4 regions of the Corallincola platygyrae genome follow, and region 1 is predicted to be linked to each of the others. Evidence: predicted binding sites of a transcription regulator. Region 1 holds the regulator's gene; each other region holds the start of a gene.
What was found. The regulator sigma-54, encoded in region 1, starts transcription at its own class of promoters, with help from an activator protein. The targets are predictions, from matches to a motif close to GTTGGCACGNNNNTNGNNT.

Region 1 (7,750 bases):
TCGATCGTGGCACTGGGGTTTGCGGTGACCAGGGTCGCCAGCGCTACCTGGCCAATGAGCTCGTCGCGCTTGTTGACGACGTAGAGGTGATCCGTGGCTTCGGGCAGCTCACCTTTTAGCCTTAGATAGCGGAGGATGACATCGACGGTGACATCAGGGCGCAGTGACACCGTATCGGTGTTCATAATGGCGCCAGCGGTTTCCTCGGGGAACGAGAGTGCGGCCTCGACACGATGCCTGTCCTGCGCATCCATTTGCGCCAGGATCTCCTGATAGACACTGTCGGGCAGACCTCGGAGCAGGTTTGCCAAGTCATCGGTATCCATCCCTTCGGTTGCCGCAGCAACCAGTTCAGGATCCATCAGGCGGATAATACTGTCTTTTACATCTTCGGAGAGTTCTTCGAGGATTTCACCGTGTTGATCAGGATCTACTAACTGCCAGAGTACGGTACGCCCTTTGGTTGGCGTTGACTCAAACAAGAGGGCGACATCAGAGGGCTCCATCGACTGGAGAATGCGGCGAACATGAATGAACATGCCGCTATCTAGCGCATCTCTGACTTGTTTTAACTTTTGCTGGGGAAGGTCCTGCTCGTAAATCTCAGACATCGATATTCACCTCCCCAAGTGTTTATTTAGAACAGATAGGAGAATTGTATCGTAACAACCAGAAAAATAGAGAGAATTTTTGTTTAAATGTGGTTATTCGTTTTCGTCGAAGCGATCATTGATTAACGCTTCAACGGCATTCATTGCTTCTTGCGCTTCATCGCCTTCACTGACCACGGATATCTCCTGACCCATGCAGGTTTCCAGCATCAGAAGTCCCATCACACTGGCTGCTGATGCGGATTTTCCCTGATGCTCGATTAGCACTTCAGCGTCAAATCGATTTACCAATGTCACCAGCTTGGTTGCAGCACGAGCGTGCAGGCCAAGTTTGTTCTTAATCAGGAGTTTTTTTTCTACACGTTGGCTCATGGACTAGTGATCTAATTCTCTGTGGCGGATCTGGATATCTTCGCGCAGCTCTTTGAATTGTGCGGCCAGTGATTCGGCGATAAACACTGAGCGATGTTGGCCTCCGGTACAACCGATAGCCACGGTCACATAGCTGCGATTATTAAGTTCAAGATGTGGCAGCCAGGTGTTTAGCAGATTATTTATCTGCCAGATAAACTTTGATACCAGCGGCTGTTGGCCAAAAAACTGCTGTACTGGCAAATCCCTGCCTGTCAGCGGCCTTAGTTCTGGCTCCCAGTGGGGATTTGGTAGGAATCTGGCATCGAATACATAGTCTGCATCCTGAGGGATGCCGTACTTAAACCCGAACGACTCAAACACTAAAACCAAACTCCGTTCGGCGTTACCTAATATCCGCTCTCGGACCAGCTCACTCAATTGGTGAATAGATAAGGACGAGCTGTCTATCTGCAGGTCTGCTCGCGATATTAAAGGTTCCAGCAGACGCTCTTCAGCTGCAATTGCCTGCTCAAGAGAGCCTCCGTTTTTAGACAGAGGGTGCAATCTGCGGGTCTCGCTGAATCGTTTTATCAGCGCGCTTTGGTCTGCATCCAGAAACAGTAAAGTGCAACGATACTGTTGGCACAGCATGTCTAAAATGGTTTCTAACGTATGCGGCTCTTCAGGCAGGTTTCGAACGTCGATGCTGACCGCTATCTCGCCATAGCGCTCACTGACCTGAGTGACCAATGTCGGTAGCATTTCTACAGGAAGGTTATCGACACAGTAATAACCAAGATCTTCCAGAACACGTAAAGCGACACTTTTGCCAGAGCCTGATCGGCCGCTGACAATAGTAAGTTTAATGGGTGACGCTACGTCCGTGTCGCTCATGGGTGAGTGATGATCTCGTAGAGTTCCTGATCGTTATCTGCACATCTTAACTTCTTCAGAATTTGCTTGTCTGAGAGTTTTGCTGCAATTGCTGACAGGGTTTTCAGGTGTTCCTGGCAGCTCTGTTCTGGGACCAGTAGCGCGAATATGAGGTCTACTGGTTGATTGTCGATGGCATCAAAGGCAATAGGCTCATCGCACTGCAACAAGACTGCAACAGCTTTACTGGCATTTGAGATCCGCCCATGAGGAATAGCAATACCATTTCCAATACCTGTACTGCCCTTTTTCTCTCTATCCAGAATGCTTTCAAAGATCATTTTGCAGCCGTGATCCGGCAGGTGCTTGGCAGCCAGTTCGCTGGCCATCTCAAGCACTCGTTTTTTGCTTGAACCGTGGACTGCACTTCGAGTGCAGTCCAGGCTGAGAATGGATGATATATCCATAGTGTAATTAGTGCGCGTTTAGCTTTTCTTTATGTTTAATTACTTGTCGATCGAGTTTATCGACCAACGCGTCGATTGCGGCATACATATCTGAATGCTCTGCGTTAGCAAATATCTCACCACCATTTAGGTGCAGTTTTGCTTCTGCTTTTTGCGTTAACTTCTCAACGTTGAGGATAACGTAAACGTTATTGATGTGGTCGAAATGGCGCTCTAGCTTAGTGAACTTTTCATTCACATAGTTTCGGAGTGAATCAGTAACTTCGACATGATGGCCGGTAAGATTGATTTGCATAGACCTCATCCTTTTATTGGTGAGCTTTTTACAGCAAGCTCTTTCGCTGATTTGACGGTGGGATAGACAAGGACTCCCGATACTTGGCGATCGTTCGTCTTGCTACCTGAATTCCCTGGTCTGCCAGTAGGTCAGCAATTTTGCTATCTGACAAAGGCTTGCTGGGGATTTCAGCCGCCACTAGTTTCTTGATCAGTGCTCGAATAGCTGTTGAGGAGCATTCTCCACCCCCTTCAGTACTGACGTGGCTGGAGAAGAAATATTTAAGCTCGAAGATACCTCTGGGGGTATGCATATACTTTTGTGTGGTCACACGGGATATGGTTGATTCATGCATATCAACCGCTTGAGCGATATCGTTAAGCACCATTGGCTTCATCGCTTCATCGCCGTATTCAAAGAAATCCCGTTGAAACTGAACAATGCAGTTTGCCACTTTCATCAGCGTATCATTGCGGCTTTCCAGGCTCTTGATGAACCATTTTGCTTCCTGCAGATGAGAGCGAATGTACTGGCTGTCTGCTGAATTCTTCACCGTGCGGCTCATGGCAGCATATTGCTGATTTACTTTGAGTTTAGGTACGGCATCAGGGTTGAGCTCTACAACCCAGCGACCGCTTTTTTTGGTCACCGATACGTCTGGAATCACGTATTGTTCTTCGCCACTGATCACCGCACTGCCTGGGCGAGGATTAAGTGACTGGATCAAGCGGAGAACTTCGCGTAACTGGTCTTCCTTGAGCTTGCTTTTACGCATCAACTGGCGATAGTCACGGCTGGCGAGTAGCTCGATATGATTGCCCAGAACCTGCTTACATTCTTTCAACCAAGGTGTATCTTCTGCAAATTGGTTGACCTGCACCAGCAGGCACTCTTGCAGTGAGCGAGCGCCAACGCCGATCGGGTCAAACAACTGAATACGTTTGATTACAGCTTCAACTTCATCCAGCTCAACCGCTTCTTCATCTTGTCCGAGCGCGGTAAGAATGTCTTCTGCTGACACAGTCAGATAGCCGGATTCGTCGATGGCATCAATGATGGCGGTGGCGATTGCACGGTCTACGTCACTGAATGGAGTCAGTTGCATCTGCCACTCGAGGTGGCTTTGCAGTGAATCTGTTGTCTCGCCCTGATAGCTGAACTCACTATCGTCGCCGTAGGAGGCTCCGGAAACTGGCGCTGCAGAGAGGTGATCATCCCAGGTGCTGTCTACTGGAAGTTCGTCAGATATCTGCTCTTTGTTGAGTGCTTCCGACGTTTCAACCGCAGCAGCATCATGTTCGTCTTGGAAACCATCGTTGCTGTCAGCTGATGCCGTTTCAGCTTTTTGAGGAAGATCTTGAGCCTCGCCGTTGACAGGCTGCTCAGCTACGTCGCTTTGTTCTGTCTGTTCCAGAAGCGGATTATTGTCGAGCGCATCCTGAACTTCCTGCTGGAGGTCCAGAGTCGATAATTGCAACAGCCGAATTGCCTGTTGCAATTGCGGCGTCATGGTAAGTTGCTGGCCTAAACGTAACTGTAATGACGGTTTCATTTACTTCCGTGACAATAAAAAAACGCACTTGCTTACAACGGACGTGGAGTTCGAGTGAGAGACTAAAAAATGCGTCACCCGTTAATTAAACTATAGCTGGAATTGCTCGCCGAGATACACGTCACGTACCTTTTGATCCGATAATACATCTTCCGGCTTGCCTTTGGCTATCAACTCTCCGTGGCTAACGATGTAAGCGTACTCACATACATCCAGAGTCTCTCTCACATTGTGATCAGTAATCAAGACACCAAGACCTCGATCGCGTAAGTGTTCAATGATTTTCTTGATATCGGTTACAGATATTGGATCTACTCCTGCAAAAGGTTCATCCAATAAAACGAACTGAGGCTCTGCAGCCAGTGCTCTTGCTATCTCAACTCGTCGACGCTCACCGCCCGACAGAGACATTCCTAAGCTGTCACGAATGTGAGTAATGCTGAACTCTTCAAGCAGCTGCTCCAGTATTTCCAGTCGTTGGACCCGGCTCAGTTCAGCGCGGGTTTGCAACACGGCCATAATGTTGTCGGATACAGACAGCTTGCGAAAGATGGAGGATTCCTGTGGTAGGTAACCAATCCCCTTGCGTGCGCGAACGTGCATGGGGGATAGAGTGACATCTTCATCATTGATTGTGATGCGCCCTTTATCATTTGGTACCAGGCCAACCACCATATAAAAGGTGGTTGTTTTGCCCGCCCCGTTGGGGCCCAACAAGCCGACAATTTGGCCCTTGTTTAACGCCAAAGAGACATCTTTCACCACTTGGCGCCCTTTATAGCTTTTTGCCAGATGGTTGGCGGTGAGGGTTGCCATGACTATTCGGTATCCTCTTCTTCATCTTTCTGACCCAACTGCTGTTGCAGCTGTTCGGGTAAAAAGATGGTTGTGACGCGGTCACCTTCCTGTTTGCCGCTTTCAGCCACCAGTTTTTGCTTGGCGATGTCGTAACGTATCAGCTCTCCTTGCACCACACTGTCCTGTTGAGTCAGGGTCGCGCCACCGGTAAGAATTAACGTCTTGTCCGCCAAGCGGTAGCGTATCTCTTTTGCTTCTGCTGTCATGGTGCGACCATTTTCCAGCAGTTGACTGAATTTTGCGGGTTCGCCTGCGGCGATCAAAACTTCTTTTCCCGCACCTGCAGACTGTTCAACCTGAAGGGTGTCAGCAAAAATCTTCAATGTGCCTTGAGTAACGCTGACATCTTCAAAGAACGAGATGATACCTTTTTGTATATCAATGCTTTGGCGCTTGGCATCCACACGGACTTCTTGCTGAAAGTCAGCTTCAACAGCCTGGATATGAGGGGTTACCGCGATCAGCAGTCCAGCCAGGCCGAGATAAAATCTATTTTTCAGGTTCATAGGTCGCTTTTACATCACTGAGCAGTTCAATCTGCTCTTTTTCTACATTGCCTCGCAATCCAACTCCCTGGAGTTGGTAGCTCGGCCCTTTGACCGTAACAGGTTGATCGCTGCTGACTTCATTTGATGCCAGATCCATTTCTACATACTCGGTCAGCAGAGTATTGGTTTGATTCTGTTCTGTTTGGGTTTCAATAACAACCTGCTGCTCAAGAATCAACTGGTTCTCTCTCAGTCGTCCCTGTTCTGCATTGAGCGTCCAGCCCGCTTGTTTACCATTAGGGTAGACGACCACTTTAGGTGACTTGAAACTGGTGAATTCATTGTTGCTGAAGTGCGCCATATCGGACGCCCAGATCTGATGAGCGAGCAAGCCATTTTCATCATAACTGCGACTGCGGAGCGTTTTGGCCGTGAAGTCAGGGCGCTGTTCTCCCTCGGCACCAGCAACTTCAATTTGTTGCTGACGAACGCTGTCCTGATAGTAGTAAAGCGCGATTGCAGCAGCGAAAAGAATAACGCTGAATATCAGCACGCGATTCATATACTCAGCCCCTGGCTGCTTTCAAGTTTACCTTGTGACTGCAGAAGTAAATCGCATACCTCTCTGACCGCACCATGGCCACCCTCAATGTTGGTGCGATAATGGCTGAACTTATGAAGCATTGGGTGGGCGTCTTGGACGCTGACAGCAAGTCCACACCGTTTCATAACGGGAGCGTCTACCATATCGTCACCTATGTAACCGCACTGTTCCGGCACCAGGCTTGTTTTCAGAAGCAGGGATTCGAATGCGGAGAGCTTGTCATCCTGCCCTTGAAAAATGTGTTCAACGCCAAGAGCCGTCATCCGTTGTTGGACTATGTTCGACTTTCTTCCGGTAATAACGGCGACAGAAACTCCTGCATATTGCAGCGCTTTGACACCATACCCATCGCGAGTATGGAATGCCTTTAACTCTTCCCCTTGATTGCCCAGATAGATGCGTCCATCGGAAAACACGCCATCAACATCGCAGATCAACAGGCGAACCTGTTTTGCTCGGTCAATGATGTCTGTGCTCACTTCGCCATATAGGGTGCTAATCAAATCTGCCATCTCGTCATCTGTTACGGCTTCGCAACGATACCGCTATCTTAGCCTAAGTTGTTGAATAAAAGGATCTGGTAACCAATAAATGCGGCCGCTAATACGCCACCTTCCCAGCGTGCCAGTATTCGCTTGCCTCTGAGCCCATAACAAAATAGGAACAGCAGCAGGGTCAAACCAAGCATCACAGGAATGTCTCGATGCAAGGCAAAGGCGTCAACAGCACCCGGCGAGATCAGCGCTGGCATAGCCAAAACTGCCAGTAAGTTAAATATATTCGAACCTATGACATTGCCTAGCGCCAGGTCACCTTCATTTCTTAAGGCGCCTGCGACGCTGGCAGCAAGCTCTGGCAAACTGGTGCCAATGGCGATAATGGTTAAACCAATAACTAAATCACTGACACCAAAATGGTGCGCCAGTTCCACAGCATTTTGTACCAGCAGTTCACTGCTTACCAGCAAAAGTGCCAGACCTGCAATCAGCCAAATTACTGCTTTGGGTGTTGGTAGATCATCGGGTATCTCTGCTTCGCTCTCCTCTATCAGAGGGTCGCCCTGGCCTGACTGTGCCATAGAGATCTTGAGCATATAACCGGTAAAACCGAGTATCCCTGCGACTAAAATAATGCCATCTACACGAGATAGATTCAGGTCAAGAAACATTGCACTGGCAGCCAGCGTAATGATGATTAGAAGCGGAAACTCTCTTTTAAGCGTACCTGAAGATACGCTTAGAGGACGAACTAAGGCGGTGATGCCTAGCACCATGGCAATATTGGTAATGTTTGAGCCCAACGCATTACCTACGGCAGTATCTGGATTGCCATTGAGAGACGCTGAAGCTGCAACAAGCATCTCTGGTGCGGACGACCCAAAGGCTACGATGGTCAGGCCAATGATTAGCGGAGATATCCCGAGATTACGGGCTAACCCTGCGGCGCCGTAGACAAACTTGTCTGCGCTCCAGACTAAAATTGCCAGTGAAACAATAATTATAAGCGCGGGAATCAACATAACATATCGCCGTAGTAGCTATCTCAAAGCAAGAAAGGAGCCATTTTGTGGCGAGAGAGTGACACTTTTTTACCTTAATGTCGATTACAGCAATAATCAGAAACAGTTTTTTGACTAGCTTTTAATTTTGCCGTCCGCATTAAAAAG
Region 2 (7,750 bases), on a different contig from region 1:
TTCGCTTGAACCCTGAGTGGAAAGATTTACCCGTATTGGCGATGACAGCAAATGCGATGGCAGGCGATAGGCAAAAAGTGCTGGATGCCGGCATGAACGATCACATCGCCAAGCCTATTAACGTTGACGAAATGTTCGCCACCATGGCCAGGTGGATAAAGCCAAGTAAAAAGCGCCCGGTAGACGTTGTAGATGCGAAAGCACCAGCAAGCCGTATTGACAAAAACAAGCGGGTGACTCTGCCTGTTATCGATGGTTTAGATACCGCTGCGGGCTTGGCGATAACCCAAAACAATCCCACGCTATACCTCAAACTGTTAAACAAGTTTGTTGCTAATCAGGGCGAGTTTGTTGAAAGTTTTTCATCAGCGGTGGCACAGGATAATTGGGAAGACGCTGAGCGTTTGGCTCATACATTGAAGGGCACCGCTGGCAGTATTGGCGCTGGAGCCATTGCTGATAACGCAAAACTGCTTGAGCAACATGCCCAAAATAAGGCAAAACAGCCACAAATTACGGTCGCGATAGAACAGTTAAAAGATGAGTTCGTTCCATTTATCAAAGCGCTGAAGTTAGCACTGCGTTCATCTGATGAACAAAGTGCTCGAGAAATAGTTGATGAGCAGACACTCGATAAAGCCGCGTTTGACGTCAAACTCACACAAATGCGCCCGCTTATTGAAGCGTTTGATACCCAAGCGGCGGAAGTACTGGAAGAGCTGGCTCAAGTGCCTGGAATGAATCAATATCAGCAGCAGTTAAAACGCCTTGAAATGGCGATCTCCGATTATGATTTTGATTTGGCTTTAGAAGCGTTGGAAGAGTTGGAAAGCCAGGTTTGACCCATGTCTGGCGCGCCAGATTTTTCCGCAACAACTAAACTCCTGTTTAACGTGATTCGTATTACCCCCCGAAACAAACGGCCAGGAGAAAAGCGATGTCAGGTTCAAATCATCATACCTACAAGTTAACTGAGATAGTTGGTTCCTCTCCCGATGGCATTGAAGATGCCATTAACAACGCGATTGAGCGAATGGGCAAAACCATACACAACCTGCGTTGGTTTGAAGTGGTTGAGACCCGTGGTCATATCGATGGTGGCAAAGTGGCCCATTGGCAGGTGACTTTAAAAGTAGGTTTTACCCTCGACGATTAGGTTTTACTCTCGTCGAATAGGTTGCTGGCGCGAATCATAAATTAAATCGCAACCTAGTCATGATTTGCTAATATTCTCCCTCGACAGGGAGGAATCTCTTGTGGTCGTGCTGCGACCACAGAATTACGGACGATTGATGTTGTTGTTATTTAATCGAGGTTGTCCGTGCATGCTTTTCAATGCTCTTTTGGCAGATTCCTGCTTTTCGCCTTTTTTCTTGCTCCAATCCAGACGTATGGCAGTGATACATTCACTTTTTCTCAGGCTAAACGTGAATTGAAAACCCTTTACACGACTGAGCTTTCCCCACAAACCTTCTATTGTGGATGTGATTTTAAAAAACAGGGAAAGAAGCTGATACCGGTGCTTGAGAGTTGTGGTTATCAGGTACGCAAAGAGCAGAAACGCGCCAGCCGAATTGAATGGGAGCATGTGGTGCCAGCCTGGGAATATGGCCACCAAAAACAGTGCTGGCAAAAAGGTGGCCGCAAGAACTGCGCAAGAAACAGTGATGCCTTCAAAGCCTTTGAAGGGGATATGCACAACCTGGTACCAGCGATTGGCGAGGTGAACGGTAATCGCAGCAACTATCGGTTTGGTATGGTGACGAGTAGCAAACACGCGAGTTATGGCGCCTGCCCGATGAAAATCGACTTCAAACAACGGGTCGCTGAGCCAACCGTGCGAGCAAGAGGGTGGGTGGCGCGAATCTATTTCTATATGTCAGAGAAACACGGCATCAAACTTAGTCGCAAACAACGCCAGCTATTTGAAGCCTGGGATAAGCAATACGAGCCATCTGACGCAGAGTGCCAGCATGAACGAGCGGTGGCTGCGCTCCAGGGGGATCGCAATCGATACACGGCGGAAAAGTGCCGTTGATACCCTCGCCTTAAATTGGTGCAAGCTATGTGAGGTTGATCAAAAGCGCGCCCTAATATGGTGATGGTGGGGCTTTTTAAACTACTCGATGTAGATTAACTCTTTGAAAATAAAGACTAATATTAATTGGCATAGCCTTTGTATTGCTATAGCTAGCAGAAGCGTTGATGGCATCACTTAACTTAGTCAAAACACGCTAGCCACAATTTGGAAAATGGTTCGCTAGGGTTCCGGCCTTTAAAACAGGTGACTGGTCCGAGAGCGAACGACCTCTTTCGAGGTTACACGGCGGGATAAAAGCCCGGGAGGATGAATCGAGGCAGTGATGCCGTCGTCACCTTCTGCGCACATTAAAACGCTAATACGAAAGGGGTCCGCAACATGAAAATCAAAGCAACCTTACTTGCACTATTACTACTCGCGTCACCTGCTTCATTCGCCAAAGACAGTTTCAAAATTTGTTGGTCTATCTACGTCGGTTGGATGCCTTGGCATTACGGCGAAAACGAAGGCATCGTTAAGAAGTGGGCTGACAAATACGACATCGACATCGAAGTCGTGCAAATCAACGATTACATCGAATCTATCAACCAGTACACCGCGGGCGCTTTTGATGGCTGCACCATGACCAACATGGATGCGCTGACCATCCCTGCGGCTGGTGGTGTCGATTCAACCGCGCTAATTGTTGGCGACTTCTCCAACGGTAATGATGGCGTTGTTCTGAAAGAGGGTGCATCTCTGGCTGATATCAAAGGTCAGCAGGTGAATCTGGTTGAGTTGTCGGTTTCCCACTACCTGCTGGCTCGCGGCCTGTCTACCGTAGGTCTGAGCGAAAAAGATATCAAAGTGGTTAACACCTCTGATGCTGACTTGGTTGCCGCATTTACCACCAAGGACGTGACGGCAGTGACCACCTGGAACCCGCTACTGTCAGAAATTACATCTCAGCCGAATGCCACCAAGGTGTTCGACTCTTCTCAGATCCCTGGCGAAATCATCGACCTGTTGGTGGTTAACACGGACACGCTGAAAGCCAACCCTAAGTTTGGTAAGGCGTTAGTCGGCGCATGGTACGAAATCATGGGCAAGATGGCCGATGGCTCAGAATCCACTGCCGCTGCGCGTACCGCAATGGGCGTTGCCTCTGGTACGGATCTGGCGGGTTATGAAGCACAACTGGCCTCTACCAAGATGTTCTACACCCCTGCAGAAGCCGTCGCGTTTACTACCAGTGCGCAACTGAAAGACACCATGAAGTACGTTGCTGAGTTCTCATTCCAACACGGCCTGTTGGGTGATGGTGCTATGGATGCCAGCTTTATCGGCATCGAAACGCCAGCCGGTGTTTATGGCGATAAAGGCAATGTGAAGTTCCGTTTCGACCCTAGCTACATGCAGATGGCTGCTGAAGGCAAGATCAAGCTGTAGGCCCTCCTGCTCAGGCCCTCATTTTGAGGGTCCATGTTCTGGAGTGTAATCAGTCGAATAGGGGAGTAGCAGCTCCCCATGGAGAAACCGCATGCGAATAATCAATCGCTATCCTTCAACGCCGATGCGCTGGGTCTTGGGGCTACTGCCTTTTATCCTGCTGCTGTTGGTCTATATGGGCGCCTCTGAGGCGCGACTGGCAGAGAACCCGAACGACAAGCTTTTGCCCGGAATTACCAAAATGGCAGATGCGATCCAGCGACTGGCCTTTGAGCCCAGCAAACGCAGTGGTGAGTACCTGTTTTGGCAGGACACACTGAGCAGCTTGCAGCGCTTAGGCATGGGCGTCGGGATCAGCGCATTGATTGGCTTGGTCATTGGTGTTGGCAACGGCGCGATCCCCTTGGTTCGCGCCAAACTGTCACCCTTGGTCACGGCTATCAGCCTGATCCCGCCGATGGCGATACTGCCGGTGCTGTTTATTGTTTTCGGTCTTGGTGAAGTATCGAAAGTGGTGCTGATCGTGATTGGTATCGCGCCATTTATTATTCGCGATCTGCAGGCCCGTACGTTGGATATTCCCAGCGAACAGCTGATAAAAGCACAAACCTTGTCAGCCAACAGTTGGCAGCTGATTATCCGCGTGTTGTTGCCGCAGGTGATGCCACGACTGCTCGATGCTGTGCGTTTGTCATTGGGTGCCGCCTGGCTGTTTTTGATTGCTGCGGAGGCGATCGCGGCCACTGATGGGCTGGGCTACCGCATCTTCCTGGTTCGCCGTTATCTGTCGATGGAGGTGATCCTGCCTTATGTGTTCTGGATAACTCTGTTGGCGTTTGCCATCGATTGGGCGCTGCGTCTGATTAGCCGTAAAGCCTTCCCCTGGTACCACTCAGCACAGAATCAGGGAGGTCAGTCATGAGTTATATCGCCATTAGCCAACTCTGGAAAAACTACGGTGATCATGTCGTACTGGAGCGCCTTAGCAAGCAGGTGGAGCAGGGCGAGTTTGTCACGCTGGTCGGCGCCTCTGGTTGCGGTAAAACCACCTTCCTGAAGATGTTGCTCGGCGTAGAGTCGCCAAGCAAAGGTCAGCTGAACCTGCAGGGGGCCCCCCTTAAACGTGAGCCCGATGGTGAGCGTGGCATCGTGTTTCAGCGCTACTCTGTCTTCCCTCATATGACGGTAAGACAAAACGTACTGGTTGCCGTGGAGTTACGTCATCAAGGCTGGCTGTCACGCTTGACCGGACGTTTGTTTGGCAAAGCGAAACAACAGGCATTGGCAGATGTGGATGCCATGCTTGAGCGCGTCGGCCTAGCGCCTTCCGCTAACCGCTATCCCCATGAGTTGTCAGGCGGCATGCAGCAACGTCTGGCGCTGGCGCAGGCGCTTATCGCCAAGCCTAAAGTACTGTTGCTGGATGAACCGTTTGGCGCACTGGACCCGGGCATTCGTGCTGATATGCATGTACTGGTGAAAGAGCTGTGGCAGCAGGAAAACCTGACCATCTTTATGATCACCCACGACCTGTCCGAAGCGTTTGCCTTGGGCTCGCGCCTCTGGGTGTTCGATAAGGTGCGTCACGATCCTCAGGCGCCTCAAGCCTATGGTGCAACTATCACCTATGACCTGCCAATCAATCAACAAACTGCCAACTGTGATGATACCCAGCAGGTGCTGGCAAAAACGCTTTCACCTCATGTGGACTTGAGCACTGCTCAGCCAGAAAAAGCGGGATTGGCAGCCGCTGAAAGTGAATAGCGGAGAGCCAGTTGGCTCTGTTAGGCAGTAAGAACTTTTGTGAGAAACAAAATGAGTTTATTAGACAAAAATGAGTACACCACACGGATTCCCGGGGCCAGTCACTGGTCGTTCCGGATCCGTCGTGGCATGCAGATGAAGATCACCGATCTTCAGGGGGGCGCCAATGTCGGCATGCTGTTCTACAACCCTGAAGATCTGCTGGAGCGTTACAACGCCCCGGATACGCTCAAGTGTCAGCACACCTTCAAACTAAGCCAGGGTAACTGTCTCTATTCGGATATGGGGCGAATATTCTGCTCAATCACCGAAGACTCTGTGGGCTGGCACGATACCGTTAGTGGCAATTCGAATGCTGCATCGGTCGCAAAGCGTTTTGGTGAGAAGAGTTACCAGGAAGCAGGCAACCGATGGCATCAGGACGGCTACACATCATTTCTGGTTGAGTTGGCCAAATATGGCCTGGGCAAAAAAGACATGGCTTCCAACCTCAATCTGTTCAGCAAAGTGGCTGTGGCTGATGACGGTAAGTTGAGTTATGTCGTTGACCACAGCAAGCCAGGTGACCATGTGGTGCTGCGATTTGAGATGGACACGCTGGTTGTGTTGCATAACTGCCCACATCCGATGCACCCGGAAGGGGAATATCCGCGCAAGCTGATCGAGATAACCCTGTCTGAAGCGCCTGCAGTTCAAAGTGACGACGAGTGTATGAATCACTGCCCTGAAAATGGCCGCGGCTTTAAGAACAACCAACTTTATCTGATGGGCATGCCGCCACTAAGTATGTGTGGTGAAGATCACTCTCATTCCCACGATCACTCCCACAAGAATTCCCACGTAGAAGGGGTTAGCCAATGATTGTTGAGAGCCAAAAGCAATTAGCGGATGCGCTTAGTCGCGAAAAACTGCCTGCTGGCGATTACTACATGAAGGTACTCAAAGCTGGCCAAACCCTGCGCATTGTTGATTCCGAAGGCAACCAAGCAGCCGATGTTCTGTTCTATTCAGTAGCAGATCCCACGGTGCGCTACAGCGCCATGGACACTATCCGTGAACAGGGCAACGTGTTTCTGACAGCTGGAAGCACGTTGATGACCAACGAATGTGATCCCATGTTGGAGATAGTGGCTGATACCTGTGGTCGTCACGACACACTGGGCGGTGCCTGTGCGACCGAGAGCAACACGGTGCGATATGACCTGGAAAAACGCACCATGCACGCCTGCCGTGATAGTTGGATGAAGGCGGTCGCCGAGAACGAAGAGTTTGGTATGACCAAGCGCGACATCACCCACAACATCAACTTCTTTATGAATGTGCCAGTGACTGAAGAAGGCGGACTGACCTTCGCTGACGGTATTTCAGCGCCAGGCAAATACGTGGAACTGGAAGCCAAGATGGACGTGATCGTTTTGATATCCAACTGTCCCCAGTTGAACAACCCATGCAACGCCTATAACCCAACCCCGGTTGAGCTGATTATTTGGGATTGAGCATTTGGGACTAAGCATTTGTGACTAAGAATTTGGAACTAGTCGTCGTGAAGCGGCTAAGCCAACAATAGATATTTAAGTAAGCACTAACTTTTCTCCGCGCGCCAGCGCCAACCTGGGACGACCCAGAATTGAATCGGAGTGAAACTCAAAAAGCGGGACGACCCGCTAGCGCTAAGGCTCATTGCATATGACAACCAATGTATTGATAGCCAACCGTGGTGCCATTGCCACCCGAATTATTCGTACTCTCAAAGCCATGGGCCATAGAGCCATCGCTGTTTACGCGGAAGCAGACAAAGAGTCTCTGCATGTCAGCCAGGCGGATGAAGCCTATTCGCTGGGCGAGGGCGCGGCAGCCACCACTTACCTGGATCAGGACAAGCTATTCGAAATTGCGAAACAGGCCAACGTCAACGCGATCCATCCCGGTTACGGCTTTTTGAGTGAAAACCCCGATTTTGTCAGGCGTTGTGAAGCCGAGGGTGTCGTGTTCCTTGGTCCGACACCAGAACAGATGAACGCCTTCGGCCTTAAACACAGCGCCCGAGAATTGGCTGCCGCCAACAAAGTCCCTTTGGTACCTGGTACGGATCTGCTGGCTGATCTTGAGCAAGCGAAAACGGCGGCCGCTGAGATCGGCTATCCGATTATGCTCAAAAGTACCGCCGGTGGTGGCGGTATCGGAATGCAGTTATGCCGCTCTGAGCAGGAGCTGGTTCAGGCGTTTGATTCGGTGATCCGACTGAGTCAAAACAACTTCGGCAATGCAGGCGTATTCCTGGAGAAGTTTATTGAAACTGCACGTCACGTTGAGGTGCAGGTGTTTGGTGATGGCGAAGGCAATGTCGTCACTCTAGGGGCCCGCGACTGTTCGTTACAGCGCCGCAACCAGAAAGTGGTGGAAGAGACACCGCCCCCTTGTCTGTCAGCCGATACGCAGCAGGCGATGGAGTTAACCGCCAAGCGCTTAATGTCAGCGGTGAAATACCGTAGCGCGGGTACCGTCGAGTATATCTAT
Region 3 (7,750 bases), on a different contig from region 1:
TCATTGACGAGGTAGGAGAGTCGGATGGCTGCCTTGAAACACTTCTATTCGCACCTGCTGATTGGCGCAGGTTTGCTATTGATTGTGCTGGCGCTGAGTAGCTGTAGCATGCTTGAGGACGAAGAAGAGATTTATGTGCCTCATGCTGCGGTTACTCCAATGACAGTGGATCTGCCGACCCATGTCAAACAATTGGCTCTGCAGCTGATTGGTTCGAGTCGCTATGTCTCATCTAAAACACCTATCGCTGTTACCAGCTTCGTAGATATCGAGACGCTGGAAAGCACCGATGTCTACGGCAATCAGTTGTCTGAGTTGGTGATGGTTGAACTCCAGCAGATGGGATGGACGCTAATCGACTTTAAGCTGACGGGTGGCATTGATGTTACCCCGACGGGGGATTTTGCCATGACTCGGGATTTTCTGCGTCTACAGCATCGCCACCCCATTGAATACATTCTTACGGGTACGCTCATTCGTGGCTCTAATGGCATTCAGGTAACAGCACGTATTGTCGGCGTGGAATCCAGGGCCATTGTTGCCACTGCATCAACTTTCCTGCCCATGTCTCTGTTTGTCGAGCAGGCCGGTATGCCTGCCGAAGGGGGCTACGTGGCCAAGGACCCCCAGTCTGGGATGCTGATCAGGAAAGGTGGATAAGATTCCGGCCTGAAACCAACTTGTGTTTAAGTCCCTTTGTTTGATGTCGATAACAGAGGGAGTGAAGAGAAAGAACGATGCTTATGAAGTCTAACTATTGGCAACTCGCGGCGACTGTTTTCATATTAACCGCTTGCGCATCTGAACCCGAGCAACCTGAGCATTCGATGGCTTCGGGGCAGATGGCTACATCTGAAGCGATTGCTTGGGACCCTTACCAGGAAGTGAAGCCCAAAGACTTTGTCGCGCATGTTGAGAAAATCGCTGAGGAATTGGTAGGCACTATGCCTGAACGTTGTTATCAACCTATGGCGGTCGCCAGTTTTGTTGATATAGAAACGCTTAACACCAGTGGCTCACTTGGCAAAGCCCTGGCTGAGAATCTAATTACTCAGATGCAGCAACAGGGTTGTAAAGTGCTCGACTTTAAACTCAAAGATAAGATTCAGGTGACTTCTACCGGAGACTTTGTGTTCAGTCGAAATTTTACTCAGCTTAAAAGTGAGCTGCCGCTCAAATATGTGCTGACGGGCACGCTGCAACCTATGAACGGTGGGGTGCAGGTGAATGCTCGCCTAGTTGATATTAAATCGAAAGTGGTTGTCGGTGCGGCGCAACAGTTTTTACCGGAGGAGATTGTCTCTGCCGTAAATGAGGTGAAGACACGTGATGGCGTTACTTTATTGAGCCAGAGGCAGGGGTGATTCGATGCCGAAAATTCAACTGATTTTACTTTTTGTACTGGCTATTTCTGGTTGCAGTCAGATGTTTGATAAGCACGTTGAGTGGGAGGCTGTGCCGCCGGATCATTATCCTGTGCTCCATGCGGTGGGTTATGCGCCAATCAGTTCACAGTCGGGGCTTGATGAAAACACTCGCATGTTGCAGGCAATGCGTGCGTCAAAAATGGATGCTTACCGGGAACTGGCGGAGCAGATCTACGGCCAGCAAGTGACGGCAGGCAGTGCAATGGGCGGGACAACCTTGGACCAGGACCGTTTGCAGGTAGCGGTTAGTGGTGTTGTAAGAGGGGCCAGAGTCGTACGCACCTATCCACTGGGCGATATCTATGCCACTGAGCTGGAGTTAGATATGGCGGATGTACAACGCATGTACCAATCACTAAACCCGCCAAGGCGGATCCATGACGTTCAGTACTACTAAACGGATAATCAATTTGAAAAAACAAGGCGAGAAATTTCTCGCCTTTTTCATGTCTGCACTAATCTTAAAAGGAGTGTGTTAGAACTGGTGCGCATGCCGTATCGCCAACCAGCTTATTGCAGCCAGGGGGCGATTATGTTGAAAAGACCAATTTATGAACTCCTTCCCTATTTCTACCTTGCGGGTGGCTTTGTCTGTATTGCCAACTTCGAGTTTGGTTGGGGGCAGTTGTTTGCAATACTTCTCTTCTTATTGGGCGCTGATATCTGGATCATGCGTTCCAACTCCCGCAGGCAAGACAAAGTGTTGAAACGAAGAGTACAGGATAGGCTTAAACCTTTCTGGCTTTATGAGGTAATGCCATTTCTTCTTGTTTGTATCAGTGGTGTCGTTATCTCAACGTCTGGCAGCAATTACTTGAGTTGGGCGATGGTGCTACCTGTGGGATATGCATTTTGGCGAATAGAGCAGAGGGTGGAATATCGCCAGCATGGCTGGGTGCAGCTTACTGACGCGCAGTTGAGTTGAGTGAGTTGATACGGGTGGCGCAATGTTGCCACCCACGCATCATGCATTGCAAATCGTTAGACTTTAATTCCCTGTCCTAATTTGCCACCCGGTCTGGCTTTGCCACTTTGGTCATAAGTCATACCGCTGGCTTCGTTCTTCACATTAGCGAGCATATTCTGCAGTCGGGCCAATCCGGCCATGCTGAGTTGCAGTGCTTGGCCATTGATTTCATTGAGCTGTTTGCAGGTATTGAGCATGGCCTCAATTTGTTGCCGAGCTTCATCGTGAGATGGGTCTTGTGCCGAGGAGAGTAGGGGAGCGAGCTCATTGTCTGCACCTTGCAACGCCACTAACAGTTCGCTTTTTTTCTCAGCGATGGCAGTTATCTGATCAAGATCTCGCTTTTTCAGCGCTTCAAGCTCATCGTTCAGTAATGACTGAAGCGCCTCAAGCCGCTGAACCTGTTGATTCAGCAGCGTTTCAATGTTGCTCTGATTGTCCAAGTGTATACTCCTGCTCGGTATTAACTAATACCAAACAGCTCAGACTCCAGTTTGGTCATCGCTTTAGCCAGCTTTTCCGGGTCTACTTTGTAGTTCCCCTCGCTGATTGCTTTACGCAGTTCAGCGACCTTTTCCTGACTAACAGAAGGCGCTTTTGCCAGTGCTTTCTGTGTTTGTGCCAGTTGCTGCGCTTGCGGCGTTAAAGAAACTGAATCCTGTGCCTGTTTGGCACCCTGTTCAGGTGCTTTTGCCTGTGTTGTAGCCTGTTGCTGGACCTGCTGTTGTTGTTTGGCCTGCTTGTTGGCCGCCACTTCCTGTGGTCTCCCAGGCACAATCTTGTTCAGATCAACCGCCATGTGTGCTTCCTCTTGGGATATAGTTTCGCTAACCCTTTATCGGCCACCGCTATACAAACTTTAATACTAATTACGTATTTTTATTTAAATAGCGACAATGACCACGCCTACCGCGGTCACTCTGGCTTCCAAAGTCTGTCCGGAACGACTGTTTCGTATCCGAACTTTCTCTCCCAAGCTGGCGTCACTTAAGGCAACACCATTGGCTTTAATTTGGAAACCGTCCGCCTTAGCAACGATTGTAACGGTTTCTCCCTTACAAACAACACAGAGGTTTTGCTGGAGGATTGGGTCGTTGACCCTTACCTGACGTTTTAGTCTGGCACCGATCACAGAATCGATATCTGTCATCGCTCCTCCACGTGTCAGCATGTTTTCTTGGTAAACTATTTTAAGCTGTTGCCGATGCAATACGGTGCCAGATGCTAATCCCTGTTTTGCGACCACCACTTTTCGCATCTCTTTGACCCGCACGGGCAGATAGATGGTCCAGGATGACGTGCCGCGACACCGAATTTGGACGGTTACATTGCGCGATAAACGTTGTTTTCCGGGCAGACTAGCTTCCAGTGGCTGTTCGCATTTGGCATAACGAGCTCGCGAGTCGATAGGGTTGGCAGTTATTTGACGCGTCACGCCGTCATCTTCGAACTGTGATGTGATGAACTGCTCAGCAACCTCTTGTATTTGCTGATGAGCTTCAAGGTGCTCGCTTGCATGCCCTAGATGTGAGCTCGCTAAGATAAAAACTAATAGAGTTTTAGTTAATCTGTTCATAGGTTTACTATGCTAAGTAGAGTGTCGCAGCGAACCGGACACTTAGGTCTGCCAAAAAACAGACGATTACATTCATTGCGGGTAACGCAGCAAATAATGTGCCCATTTTAGTTGGAGTAAGGTATGGCGGGTATTCTGGATACGGTAAACCAGCGAACTCAGTTGGTTGGTCAGAACCGATTGGAATTGCTGTTGTTCAAACTAAATAGCAGGCAGCGTTTTGGTATCAACGTATTCAAGGTTAAAGAAGTACTGCAGTGCCCACCATTGACCAGCATGCCGAAGTTGCATCCTTATGTTCGAGGTGTGGCGCATATCCGTGGGCAAACGATATCAGTTATCGATTTAGGCCAGGCTATCGGCTTCCGTCCAGTGGAAGATCTCTCTAAATCCTTCATTATTATTGCCGAGTATAACCGCTCGATTCAGGGGTTCCTGGTCGAATCCGTTGAACGCATTGTCAATATTAACTGGGAAGCTATTTTACCGCCGCCAAAAGGTGCAGGACGGTTCAGCTATTTGACCGCGGTTACAGAGATTGAAAACGAACTGGTAGAAATTCTTGACGTAGAGAAGATTCTCGATGAAATTGCCCCAACAGACACAGAAGTAAGTGGCGACTTAATCGACCGTACTCTTGCTGAAACGATTGCGGGTCGCAAAGTATTAATTGCAGATGATTCCAGCGTGGCGAGAAATCAGATCAACAGGGCACTCAGTGCGCTCAATCTGGATACTGAGCTGGTAAAAGACGGTAAAGAAGCATTAGACCTGCTAAAAGATGAGTTGGAAGGCGTTGATGATATTCGTCAAAAATATGCCTTGCTAATATCTGATGTTGAAATGCCCGAGATGGATGGTTACACATTGACGGCAGAAATACGTAACGACCCCAAACTTGCCGGGTTATACGTCATTCTTCACACCTCTTTAAGTGGTGTGTTCAATGAGGCGATGGTGAAGAAAGTAGGGGCGGATGATTTCATTCCTAAGTTTAATCCCGACGAATTGGCGGCCGCGGTAACCAAAGCGATTGAGAAATCAAATTAATAGTCCCTAGTGCTTTTTAGTAAACGGTGTAAATGTGCCCCATAAAAAATTAGCTGATACTGAATACGATGAGTTCAGAGCTTTCCTAGAGCAGCAGTGCGGTATTGTGCTGGGCGATAATAAACAGTATTTGGTGAAAAGCCGTTTATCTCCTCTGATGAATCAGTATGGACTGGAGTCAATGTCAGAGTTGATACGCCGAGCGATGTCACCGAGAGACAGAGATCTACGAGCATCAGTGATTGATGCCATGACCACCAATGAGACGCTTTGGTTCCGGGATACTTATCCTTTTGAACTCTTGAAGAACCGGATATTGCCCGAATACGCCAAGCATCGTGGTCCGGTGAAGATTTGGTCTGCCGCCAGCTCCTCTGGTCAGGAACCTTACTCTATCGCCATGAGTGTGCTTGAGTATCAGCAATCGAGACCTGGAGGCCTGCCTGGCAGTGCTCAGATTCTTGGTACTGATATCTCAAATAGTATGCTGGAGCAGTGTAAGCGTGCCGAATATGACTCGCTGGCGTTGGCTCGTGGTTTGTCTCCTGAACGCAAACGTCTGTTCTTTGAGGCTGCTGGCGATAAGATGCGGCTGAATAGTAAGGTGCGAGGTTTGGTCAACTTCCGTCACTGCAACTTACTGGACAGTTATGCATTGCTGGGACGTTTTGACGTTATCTTCTGTCGAAATGTGTTGATTTACTTCTCGCCTGAAGTGAAGTCGAAAATCCTCAAACAATTCGCCGGAGCACTCAACCCTGGAGGACATCTGTTCCTTGGCGCCTCGGAATCTATAACTGGACTGAGTGATGACTTTGAAATGATCCGCTGTAACCCTGGTATTGTTTACAAAGTTAAAAAGTAATTAAGTTGTTCTGATGTCGAAAGCCCGCGTGATGCGGGCTTTTCTGTTTCTGATGGCATAAATTGACCTTCTTCCCTAGCGTTTTTTCAAGCGTCAAAAATACTTTGGCACGCTGATTGCTAATTTTTCCACGTGGAGGAAAGGTTATGGCTATCAGTTTCGATAAAGCGTTAGGTATTCATCAGCACACCGTAGGTATACGCACCAAGCGTGCCGAGGTGATTGCCAGCAACATTGCTAACGCAGATACCCCGCATTACAAAGCGAGAGATATTGATTTCAAAGCAGCGCTTGCAAATGCACAGGCGCGGCAGGGCTTTGCCATGTCGCGAACGCATGAGCGGCATATTGACGTTAAATTGCCGCCTACCGGTGAAACCGGTTACCGGGTGCCAAATCAGCCGGATACCGGCGATGGCAACACTGTGGATATGCAGCAAGAGCGAAACAACTACCTTCAGAACGCGATGGAGCACCAAGCTTCGCTGACCTTCCTCGGCTCCAAGTTTCGCGGTCTGACATCGGCTATTAAAGGAGAATAGGCATGAGTCTATTTAACGTTCTTGATGTTGCAGGCTCAGGTATGAGTGCTCAGTCACTGCGACTGAACACAACCGCCAGTAATTTGGCGAATGCTGACAGCGTAGCCAGCAGCGTCGATGAAACCTACCGTGCCCGCCACCCGGTTTTTGCCGCGCAGTTTGATAGTGCGCGTCAGGATCAAAGTGCTGTTCCCGTTGAAGTGAAAGGTATTGTTGAAAGTGATAAGCCTTTGATACGCCAGTACGAGCCAGAGCATCCAATGGCAGATGAGAACGGATATATCTACAAACCCAATGTCAATGTGGTTGAAGAGATGGCCAATATGATGTCGGCGTCTCGTAGCTATCAAACCAATGTTCAGATTGCAGATGCGGCAAAGCAGATGCTTAACAAGACATTGAATCTGGGCAAGTAATTTGGACTTGGTTTAAGGAGAGCAGATTGTGAGCGAAATTAGCGGAACAAGTAGTAGCTATTTAGACCAACTTCGCTGGCAGGATGAGGGCACGGAAATTAACACCGAGCCTAAAGACACCATGTTGTCGCAGGAAGACTTTTTCTCTCTGCTTACTCAGCAGCTGGCGTACCAGGACCCATTTAAACCGGTGGAGAACGCCGAGATGGTATCCCAGATGAGTTCTTTCACTACCGCAGAGGGTATTGGTCAGTTGAATGAACAGATGACTGGCCTGAACGACATCATGAGTTCGAGTCAGGCGTTGCAAGCATCTTCATTGGTTGGCCAGAAAGTGCTGGTGCCTACGGGGTATAGCTATAAATCAGACACAACAGGCGTTGAGGGTGTGGTAAGTCTTTCGGCCCCAACCACCAATGTCACAGTGCGCATCGAAAACACCCGGGGTGAGGTTATGCACTCTTTCGCCATGGGTGAGCAAGAGGCGGGTAATGTCCGCTTTGATTGGGACGGTACTGATACAGAAGGCAACCAATTGCCGCCTGGCAACTATGTAGTTAAGGCGTATGCGCTGCAGGGGGACTCCAGCGAGGAGCTGCCTATCTCTACTTACGCCAAGGTTGATAGCGTTAGTATCAGTGGTGCGAACGGTGTGGCACTAAATCTGCAAGGTATTCAAGGTGGATTCCGCTTAAGTGATGTACTCGAAGTCGCTAAAGGCTAGAGCAAGCGGACACCAGATAAACGGGAGTAAAGAATTATGTCTTTTAACATTGCGTTGAGCGGTATTAATGCTGCCCAGAAAGATATTGACGTCACCGCGAACAATATTGCGAACGTAAACACATTTGGGTTTAAGGAGTCGCGCGCTGAATTCGCCGATGTTTACAGCTCAAGTGTTTTCTCA
Region 4 (7,750 bases), on a different contig from region 1:
GGTGCTAGCGCACGAGGGACTCGTTTGAAAGCGAAGGCCTATTCACTGGGTTCGACTGCAGCCACTGCTTTTTTACCTTTGGCTTTTTCCCGCATGCTCTGCATGATGACGTAAAACGCAGGCACCAGCAGAGTTCCGACGATCGTCGCCATCAACATGCCGCCCATCACTGCATTACCCAGTGAGCGGCGGCTGGCCGCGCCTGCGCCAGTGGCAATCACTAAAGGCAAAATACCCAGCACAAACGAGAAAGCCGTCATCAGTACCGCTCTGAAACGGAGTTTAGCTGCGGTTTCTGCTGCTTCCAGAATGCTCTTGCCCTCTTCTCGAAGCTGCTTGGCAAACTCCACCACCAGAATCGCGTTTTTACTGGCCAAGCCAATCAGCAGCACCAGACCGATCTGGGTATAGAGGTTAATTTCCCCCCCCACGGCCAGCACCATGGCAAAAGCACCAAATACGGCGACAGGTACGGCAAGCATGACCGCAGCGGGAATGGTCCAACTCTCGTATTGGGCTACCAGGAACAGATAGGTAAATACCAGTGCCAGGGCGAAAATAAAGGGTGCCAGGTTACCGGCTTGGATCTCCTGGTAGGTTTGGCCACTCCAACTGGTGGTGTAACCCGCGGGTAGTGTCTCTGCTACTTCCTGAATAGCTTTAATCACCTCACCACTGGATACACCAGGCATGGGAAACGCATTGATCTTGGTTGCACCATAGAGGTTGAACTGCTGCACGTATTCAGGACCCAGGATAGGGCTGGTGGTAATCAGGGTACTCAGAGGCACCATCTCCCCATTTTTGGTTCTGACGTAGAAACGGATCAGGTCGGTCTCATCGTTTCGGTATTCGGTTTCCGCCTGCATCATTACCCGGAACACCTTACCAAACAGGTTGAAGTCGTTGACATAGGATGATCCCAGCATGGTCTGTAGGGTCGAGAAGATTTCCGTCAAGCTGACCCCCTGGACCTTGGCTTTGGCGCGATCCACGTCGACAAACAGTTGCGGCACATCGGCGCGGAAATTACTGAATGCGCCGGCAATTTCGGGGCGTTGGTTGGCGTTGAGAATCATCCCGCCCATGGTGGCGGCGATCTGATCCGTTGAACGTCCTTGGGTATCTTGAAGGAAGAACTCCACACCGCCGACATTACCCACCCCGGGCAGAGGCGGCAGCGAGAAGGCCATGGCTTTTGCCTGCGGGAACGCAGCTAATTTGCCTTGCACCTTTCGCACAATGGCAGCTTCAGTCAGTGAGGGATCTTCCCGTTCACTCCAGTCCGCCAGCGTCACAATCAACAAACCCGCGTTAGAAGACACTGCTTGAGACACGATGCTGTAGCCACTCACAGAGATCACTCGTTCAACGCCAGGCTCCTCTTTCACTGCATTGATCATCTCCTCCATCACCGCTTTACTGCGGTTCAGTGAAGAGCCATCTGGTAATTGGACATCGACGAAGAAGGCTTTTTTGTCCTCAGTAGGCACAAAACTTGTGGGCAGGATGCTCGCTAAACCGCCGACACCCGCAAGTAACACCAGATAAACGACACCAACAAAGGCGGTTTTTCGGACCAGAGATGAAACCCATTTGCTGTAGCCATTGGTCATACGATTGAAGTGCCTGTTAAACAAGGCATGGAAACCTTTCTCTTTTTTCTCCGGCGTTTTCAACATCACAGCACACAGTGCGGGACTGAGCGTCAGCGCGTTAACCGAGGAAATGAGTACCGAGATACAGATGGTGACTGAGAACTGGGCGTACATCTGACCGGTAATGCCTGGCATCACAGCCGTCGGTGCAAACACGGCCAACAGTACCAAGGTGGTGGCGATCACCGGCCCTGTGACCTGGCGCATCGACTCAGCCGTAGCGTCGACAGCAGACATCCCTTCCTCTTCCATCAGGCGGGTGACATTTTCTACCACGATAATGGCATCATCCACCACGATACCGATGGCGAGGATTAGTGCAAACAGGGTGACGGTGTTGATGGTCATGCCGGTGGCCAGCAGGAAGGCAAAGGTACCAATCAGAGACACCGGAATAGCAATCGCCGGGATCAGGGTTTGCCGGACATTCTGCAGGAACAGGTAAACCACCAAGACCACCAGGCCAAGTGCCTGTAGCAGGGTGACGACCATCTCCTCGATGGAGACTTCAACGAAGCGTGTGGTATCGTAATACACGCCCCAATCCAGACCCTCTGGGAAGTTTTCTTTCAGCTTGGCCAGCTCGGCACGCACGCCTTTGGCAACTTCCAGTGCATTGGCGTCGGAAGACTGGTTAATAAAGATAAGGGAGGACGCCTTGCCATCGAGCAGGGCTTCGGCGTCGTAGCTTTGGGCACCCAGTTCTACGCGAGCAACATCTTTGAGTTTGACGCTACTGCCATCTTCGTTTGCCAGCAGCACAATCTCCTTAAACTCCTCGACATCGGTTAAACGGCCTTTGGCCTGCAGCGTATACTGGAATTTCTGATCGCCGCCGGCAGGTGGCGCGCCGATACGCCCTGCAGGTACCTGAACGTTTTGCTCCTGTAGCGCCTGTCGAACATCATCAACCGTGATTGACAGACCAGCCATGCGGTCCGGGTTAAGCCAGATCCGGATGGAGTAGTCCATCGAGCCGATAATATCGGCTTTGGATACGCCCGGTACTCGCGCCAGATTGTCCTTAATGTTGATCGCCATGTAATTGTTGATAAACAGACTGTCGTAGCGATCATCGGGCGAGAACAGACTTACCGCCATCAGCAGGTTGGGGCTCTGTTTCTCAACTTTTACCCCTTCACGTTTTACCTCTTCCGGCAGTCGTGCGGTGGCAATTTGGACCCGGTTACTGACGTTTACCTGGGCCATATCGGCATCGGTGCCGACTTCAAACGTGACAGTCAGGTTATAACTGCCATCGTTGGCGGAGCGGGATTCCATGTAGATCATCCCCTCCACACCATTGACCTCGGCTTCAATCACCTTGGCGATGGTATCCCTGACCGTTTCGGCGCTTGCCCCGGCATAACTGGTGCTGACATTGACGCTGGGCGGCGCCAGATCCGGGAACTCGGAAATAGGCAGTACCAGCATGGAGAGAAAACCCGACAGGGTCAGTACGATCGAGATAACAAAGGCGAACTTGGGCCTGTGAATAAAGAACTGACTGATCATGGTGGACCCCTACCTATTTGCCAGCGCTTTTTTTGCCAGAGCTTTGCTCAAATGGCATCGCTTCCGCCATCTGGGTGGTGACCTCCAATCCAGGTCGAACCTTCTGCAGCCCCTCCACCACGATCATCTCGCCCTCTTTCAGGCCAGATTCTACTTGCCATCTGACACCATAACGACTGCCCATGGTGACCTGGCGCTTTTCAATTTTGCTTTCTGCGTTCACCACTAAAACGAAACGACCGAGTTGGTCTTCCTGAATGGCGACTTGCGGGATCAGCAGCGCTTCCACTTGTGAAGGTGCATTAACGATGGCAGTGACGAACATGCCTGGTAGCAGGGCGCGATTAGGGTTAGGGAACAGTGCGCGAATGGCCAGGGTACCTGTGGCCGCATCTACTCGGTTGTCGACGAAATCAATCTTGCCGTCCAGTTCATACATTTCACCGTTAGGCAGGCGCATTTTTATTACCAGGTCGCCGGCTTCAAGGGCTTCTTCTGCGCCGTCGGCGCCAAAGTTGCGATATTTGGCTACGATTTTTTCACTGGCTTGGAAATGCACTTCGATTGGGTCGAGGTTAACCACGGTGGCTAGTGCGCGATCTGGTGATATCAAATCACCTGCAGACACGTTAGCGCGGCTGATACGACCATCAATTGGCGAAGTGATCTGGGTGTAACTCAAGTTAAGTTTGGCTGCATCTAATGCTGCACGCGCTTTGGATTCTTCCGCTTCCGTTTCCAGCTTGTTGCCGGTGAGTTCATCCATCTCTTTAGCGCTAATAACGCCTTCAGCGAAGATCTCTTTACCACGGTTATAGTTGGCAAGGGCCACTTTTTTAGCAGCGATGGCGCGGTCTAACTGCGCCTGTGCTTGATTCACTTCGGTTTTGTAAGTCGCTGGGTCGATTTCGAACAACAGGTCGCCTTGTTTCACGTCTGCCCCTTCCGAAAAAGTACGACGCAGTAGCAAGCCGGAAACGCGCGCATTGATAGTGGTGTCTTCATTGGCCTGAGTTCGGCCGACAAACTGGCTGTTGGGCACTATTGAGTCAGTCGCAACTTTCACCACGGTAACACTGGGCTTGGGGGCTTGTGGCGGTGGTTGTTTATTGTCGCAGCCGCTTATCACCAGTAGGCCTGCAAGCGCCAACACAGCAGCGCCGTAGCGATTTCCATTTGCTTTGTTCATGTGAACCTCAAAAGACGTCAATTCCCAAATATCCAAGGCGATAATGCTCAAGCGACTGCGACATGAAAAGCCATGCTGAGCGAACTCTGAGTTTTTGGCGTGTTGCGATATCGACAGCAACACGCAGATTCAGATTTGAGTGATGCAAGATCTAAAGCATCGTACATTGATGTTAAGACTGCGCGATATTCATTCAAATAGCTATGAATTTGATAAATTCATCATTGAATCAAAGAGTTTGACACAATTGTAGTCGTTTACAGGAGGTGGGGGCGATTGGATTAACTGCGCTGGTATTTTTGTTTCCAGCAATCCACCGTGTGTTGCAACGGGGCTTTGATTGGTATCCCGGAGTTATGATCCTGATTGAGGTGCAATATATCTCCGGTTTGCTGAAACTTGGTCATGCCTTCTTGATTAGCCCAATAGTAAATTCCCCAGTTATCAAGGTCCCACTGAGGATCATAGGGATTGTGCTCGTAATCCACGTAGAACAGCTGATCAGGCGTACTGACAAAGTTAGCAGGGAAGTAGTCCAGATTGACTCCAGCACGCTTGGCGATATGAGAGATTTGGTAAAGGTCTGATATCACAGCTTCGGCATTGCCCTTGGCAATAAGATCATTGGCTAGGACGCCATCAATATATGACTTAACCAGAAAGCCTTCCTGTTCGTTGTGACTGAGTAATTTGGGTACCGGCACGCCGTATCTTTCCAGATGGTGGTAAGCATTCAGCTCGAGTGTAACTTTGTTTTGGTTGCCAAAGTCGTAGTAGGGACAGGGTTCGTCATGCATCAGCTTGACGACGTATTTGCAGCCATTATGTACCGCCAGATAGGAATAGCCTGATTTGCCTCGGCCAAGTAGCTGCTCCAGGCGCAGTGGTCCTTGCTCGGTTTCCAATACATTGCCAACTTGCTGGTCCGGACTCATTCGGGTTCTCTGAATATTTGCGCGAAAACAGCTCATTTTTGCTGTCCGCGACCTTGTTCACCATGTTTCCCATCAATAAAACGCTGATAAGTAAAGTGCTATATAGCGTTGATTTTATTTACAAAGATCTAGATGTTAGACCTCTGACTTCTTTGAAAACACAATAAATACAGGTAGTTAAGATTTGGCACTTCAATTGCTTAGCTGGTACCGATAACAACAATCTATGTTTGGGGAAAGGAAATGAAAAAAGCAGTATTAGCGTTAGGTGTTGCAAGTGCTTTGATGGCAGCAAATGTATCTGCAGACGTGCTGACGTTTGATGACATCACCAATGCAACCGGATTCACTAACCTTGCTCCTACCAACTACGGTGGGCTTACTTGGAGTAGTGATTTTTACATCCTGCATACACCAACCTACACGCCAAGTGGTTATCAGACGGGCACCGTTTCTGGCGACTATGTAGCGTTGAACGGTTTTGCCAGTGATGTTGCTGTATCAAATGGTGCGTTTAACTTTGAAGGTGCTTATCTGACCGGTGCATGGAATGATGGTCTGCAGATTGAAGTAACCGGCCTGTTGGGTGGTGCGCAGCAATATCAACAAACTGTGAGTGTTGATACTTCAGGTGCTACCTGGTTCGATTTCAATTTCTTTGGCATTGATGAGCTGAAGTTCCGTTCTTTTGGTGGTGTCCAGAATGGTAACTTGAACGGCTCAGGCACCCACTTTGCCCTGGATAACTTTACTTTCAGCAAAGCTGCTGTTCCGGCACCAGCCACTTTGGCATTGCTTGGCTTGGGTCTTGCTGGCTTTGCAGGGTTCCGTCGTCGTAACGGCTAGTCCTCATTAGAATTACAATAAGCCCCGCAATGCGGGGCTTTTTTATACCCAAAGGGCACACTGTGTTCAGGACGAACGGTATGTCGCGGTCACATGGTACCCAAAACACTTCGTGGGGCATGCTAATGTGATGGAGCGACGATGTTCTGAATTCGAGTTGGGTTTGCGTTTGCTTCAGCGCATATGCAGTTGGTCAACTTCACAATGATGTGGTCAATATCCTCAAGTCAGGTTTTTAAATAATCAAGCAATAAACAGTCAAACCTATCAAAAACAATGTGTTACCTAGTTGGCCTCTGTTTTGCTCTAGTCCTTTTCGACATAGTAAAAACCAACAGGGAATTCATGATGAAAAAACTATGGGTAGTACTGGCGCTATTGGCGCCTTTGAGTTTGAGCGGCTGTGTGATTGCCGTTGGGGGAGATGGTGACAGTGTTCGCATGCATTCCGATTGGGAAGATCGTGAGCACGAGAACCGTAAGAAACTGGAAAAGCTGGATCTCGGCATGGCATTGACGGATGTCCGTGGAATTATGGGTACGGCGGACTTCGACGAGAAGCTGGCGAAGGAAGAAAAGTCTTTCCGCATCCTATACTACCGAACTCAGCGTCAACACAAAGACGGCATTACCAGCAAGTCGGAATGTACACCGCTGGTGTTTGAAAACGGCAGTCTTGTAGGTTGGGGTAATACCGCGTTGGAACGTATCTAAGCCATCAGCTTAGCCTCTTAGAAAGGGTGTTGTTTGATAAGCGTCTCTAGTTCGGAGGCGCTTAAAAAACCCTCGGCAGCACCTTTTTCTCCGATTTTCCACGAGGCAAACCTAACCGCTGTCTGAATCGACACGTATGGATTACCCGTAGCCAGCCAGGTGTGGATAAAGGCGGAAAACAGCGCATCACCAGCACCAATGGTGCTGACGATAGGGCGAGTTTGTAGCGCATTGGCGTGATAGAACTGCTGGTCTTCGGCAACAAACATCAGTGCGCCTTGGCTGCCACGTCCCATCACGATGATCTGGTTTTGGTAGCGTTGAAAGAGTTCGTTGATCAACGACTCTGGCAAGCGACCATGCAGGCCTTCGTCACTGAGGAATAGAATATCAGCGGCGGCCATAAAATCACGGTTGTACTCGTCATCGGGATCCGCCAAGACATGAACATCGGTAGCGAGTGAGACTTTGTGTTTTTTCGCTAAAGGTAATAGGGCGCGGTTGTAATTGATGTTGCACATCACTGCGAGTTCACACCCTTCCAGCTGTTGCTCGAAAAGTGCTACATCGTATGCCGTGTCTTGAATGGTTTTCAGATCAACGTGGATCTGCCGTTCACCGCCTTGGCCATAAACAATAACGGAGGCGGGTGTTTCCGCCAGGGTCGACAAGATATGGGTATCGTCGAGTTCTATACGGGCCATGTCTGCCCTTACCAGTTTGGCATTGAGGTCCTGCCCGATTAGGGAGGTAATATCAATATCATTGCCAAGGGTGTGCAGCGCTTTAGCGACGTTGTAACCGACGCCAGAAACGGTGCTGTGGACTTTATCGAAGGCATAGGTGACGGGAAAATAGTTAAGGGGGAAACCATCGATTGCCAAGGTGGTTTC

Region 2: ABEA14_RS00995 (putative urea ABC transporter substrate-binding protein) is a predicted target of sigma-54. The motif match lies at 2,164-2,182, and genes of this name have one in related genera.
Region 3: flgB (flagellar basal body rod protein FlgB) is a predicted target of sigma-54. The motif match lies at 5,989-6,007, and genes of this name have one in related genera.
Region 4: ABEA14_RS13105 (PEP-CTERM sorting domain-containing protein) is a predicted target of sigma-54. The motif match lies at 5,481-5,499, and genes of this name have one in related genera.

The regions. Positions count from the first base shown of each region.
Region 1 is NZ_BAABLI010000029.1:5,797-13,546, forward strand. It holds gene mgtE (magnesium transporter) at 1-611, opposite strand, end outside; gene ABEA14_RS16655 (HPr family phosphocarrier protein) at 705-983, opposite strand; gene rapZ (RNase adapter RapZ) at 987-1,832, opposite strand; gene ptsN (PTS IIA-like nitrogen regulatory protein PtsN) at 1,856-2,305, opposite strand; gene hpf (ribosome hibernation promoting factor) at 2,313-2,600, opposite strand; gene ABEA14_RS16675 (RNA polymerase factor sigma-54) at 2,629-4,134, opposite strand; gene lptB (LPS export ABC transporter ATP-binding protein) at 4,225-4,950, opposite strand; gene lptA (lipopolysaccharide transport periplasmic protein LptA) at 4,953-5,498, opposite strand; gene lptC (LPS export ABC transporter periplasmic protein LptC) at 5,482-6,042, opposite strand; gene kdsC (3-deoxy-manno-octulosonate-8-phosphatase KdsC) at 6,039-6,587, opposite strand; gene ABEA14_RS16700 (calcium/sodium antiporter) at 6,635-7,603, opposite strand.
Region 2 is NZ_BAABLI010000004.1:55,159-62,908, forward strand. It holds gene ABEA14_RS00980 (response regulator) at 1-842, shown strand, start outside; gene ABEA14_RS00985 (dodecin) at 938-1,156, shown strand; gene ABEA14_RS00990 (endonuclease) at 1,322-2,038, shown strand; guanidine-I (ykkC/yxkD leader) riboswitch at 2,250-2,348, shown strand; gene ABEA14_RS00995 (putative urea ABC transporter substrate-binding protein) at 2,420-3,469, shown strand; gene ABEA14_RS01000 (ABC transporter permease) at 3,561-4,391, shown strand; gene ABEA14_RS01005 (ABC transporter ATP-binding protein) at 4,388-5,233, shown strand; gene ABEA14_RS01010 (urea amidolyase associated protein UAAP1) at 5,285-6,094, shown strand; gene ABEA14_RS01015 (urea amidolyase associated protein UAAP2) at 6,091-6,729, shown strand; gene uca (urea carboxylase) at 6,920-7,750, shown strand, end outside.
Region 3 is NZ_BAABLI010000004.1:324,002-331,751, forward strand. It holds gene ABEA14_RS02070 (FlgO family outer membrane protein) at 25-660, shown strand; gene ABEA14_RS02075 (FlgO family outer membrane protein) at 744-1,364, shown strand; gene ABEA14_RS02080 (LPP20 family lipoprotein) at 1,369-1,824, shown strand; gene ABEA14_RS02085 (hypothetical protein) at 1,960-2,352, shown strand; gene ABEA14_RS02090 (flagella synthesis protein FlgN) at 2,409-2,837, opposite strand; gene flgM (flagellar biosynthesis anti-sigma factor FlgM) at 2,858-3,193, opposite strand; gene flgA (flagellar basal body P-ring formation chaperone FlgA) at 3,278-3,970, opposite strand; gene ABEA14_RS02105 (chemotaxis protein CheV) at 4,094-5,020, shown strand; gene ABEA14_RS02110 (CheR family methyltransferase) at 5,055-5,885, shown strand; gene flgB (flagellar basal body rod protein FlgB) at 6,032-6,427, shown strand; gene flgC (flagellar basal body rod protein FlgC) at 6,430-6,843, shown strand; gene ABEA14_RS02125 (flagellar hook assembly protein FlgD) at 6,872-7,567, shown strand; gene flgE (flagellar hook protein FlgE) at 7,604-7,750, shown strand, end outside.
Region 4 is NZ_BAABLI010000015.1:66,189-73,938, forward strand. It holds gene ABEA14_RS13090 (efflux RND transporter permease subunit) at 39-3,173, opposite strand; gene ABEA14_RS13095 (efflux RND transporter periplasmic adaptor subunit) at 3,187-4,362, opposite strand; gene ABEA14_RS13100 (BUD32 family EKC/KEOPS complex subunit) at 4,644-5,297, opposite strand; gene ABEA14_RS13105 (PEP-CTERM sorting domain-containing protein) at 5,541-6,143, shown strand; gene ABEA14_RS13110 (DUF3192 domain-containing protein) at 6,492-6,857, shown strand; gene ABEA14_RS13115 (carbohydrate kinase family protein) at 6,875-7,750, opposite strand, start outside.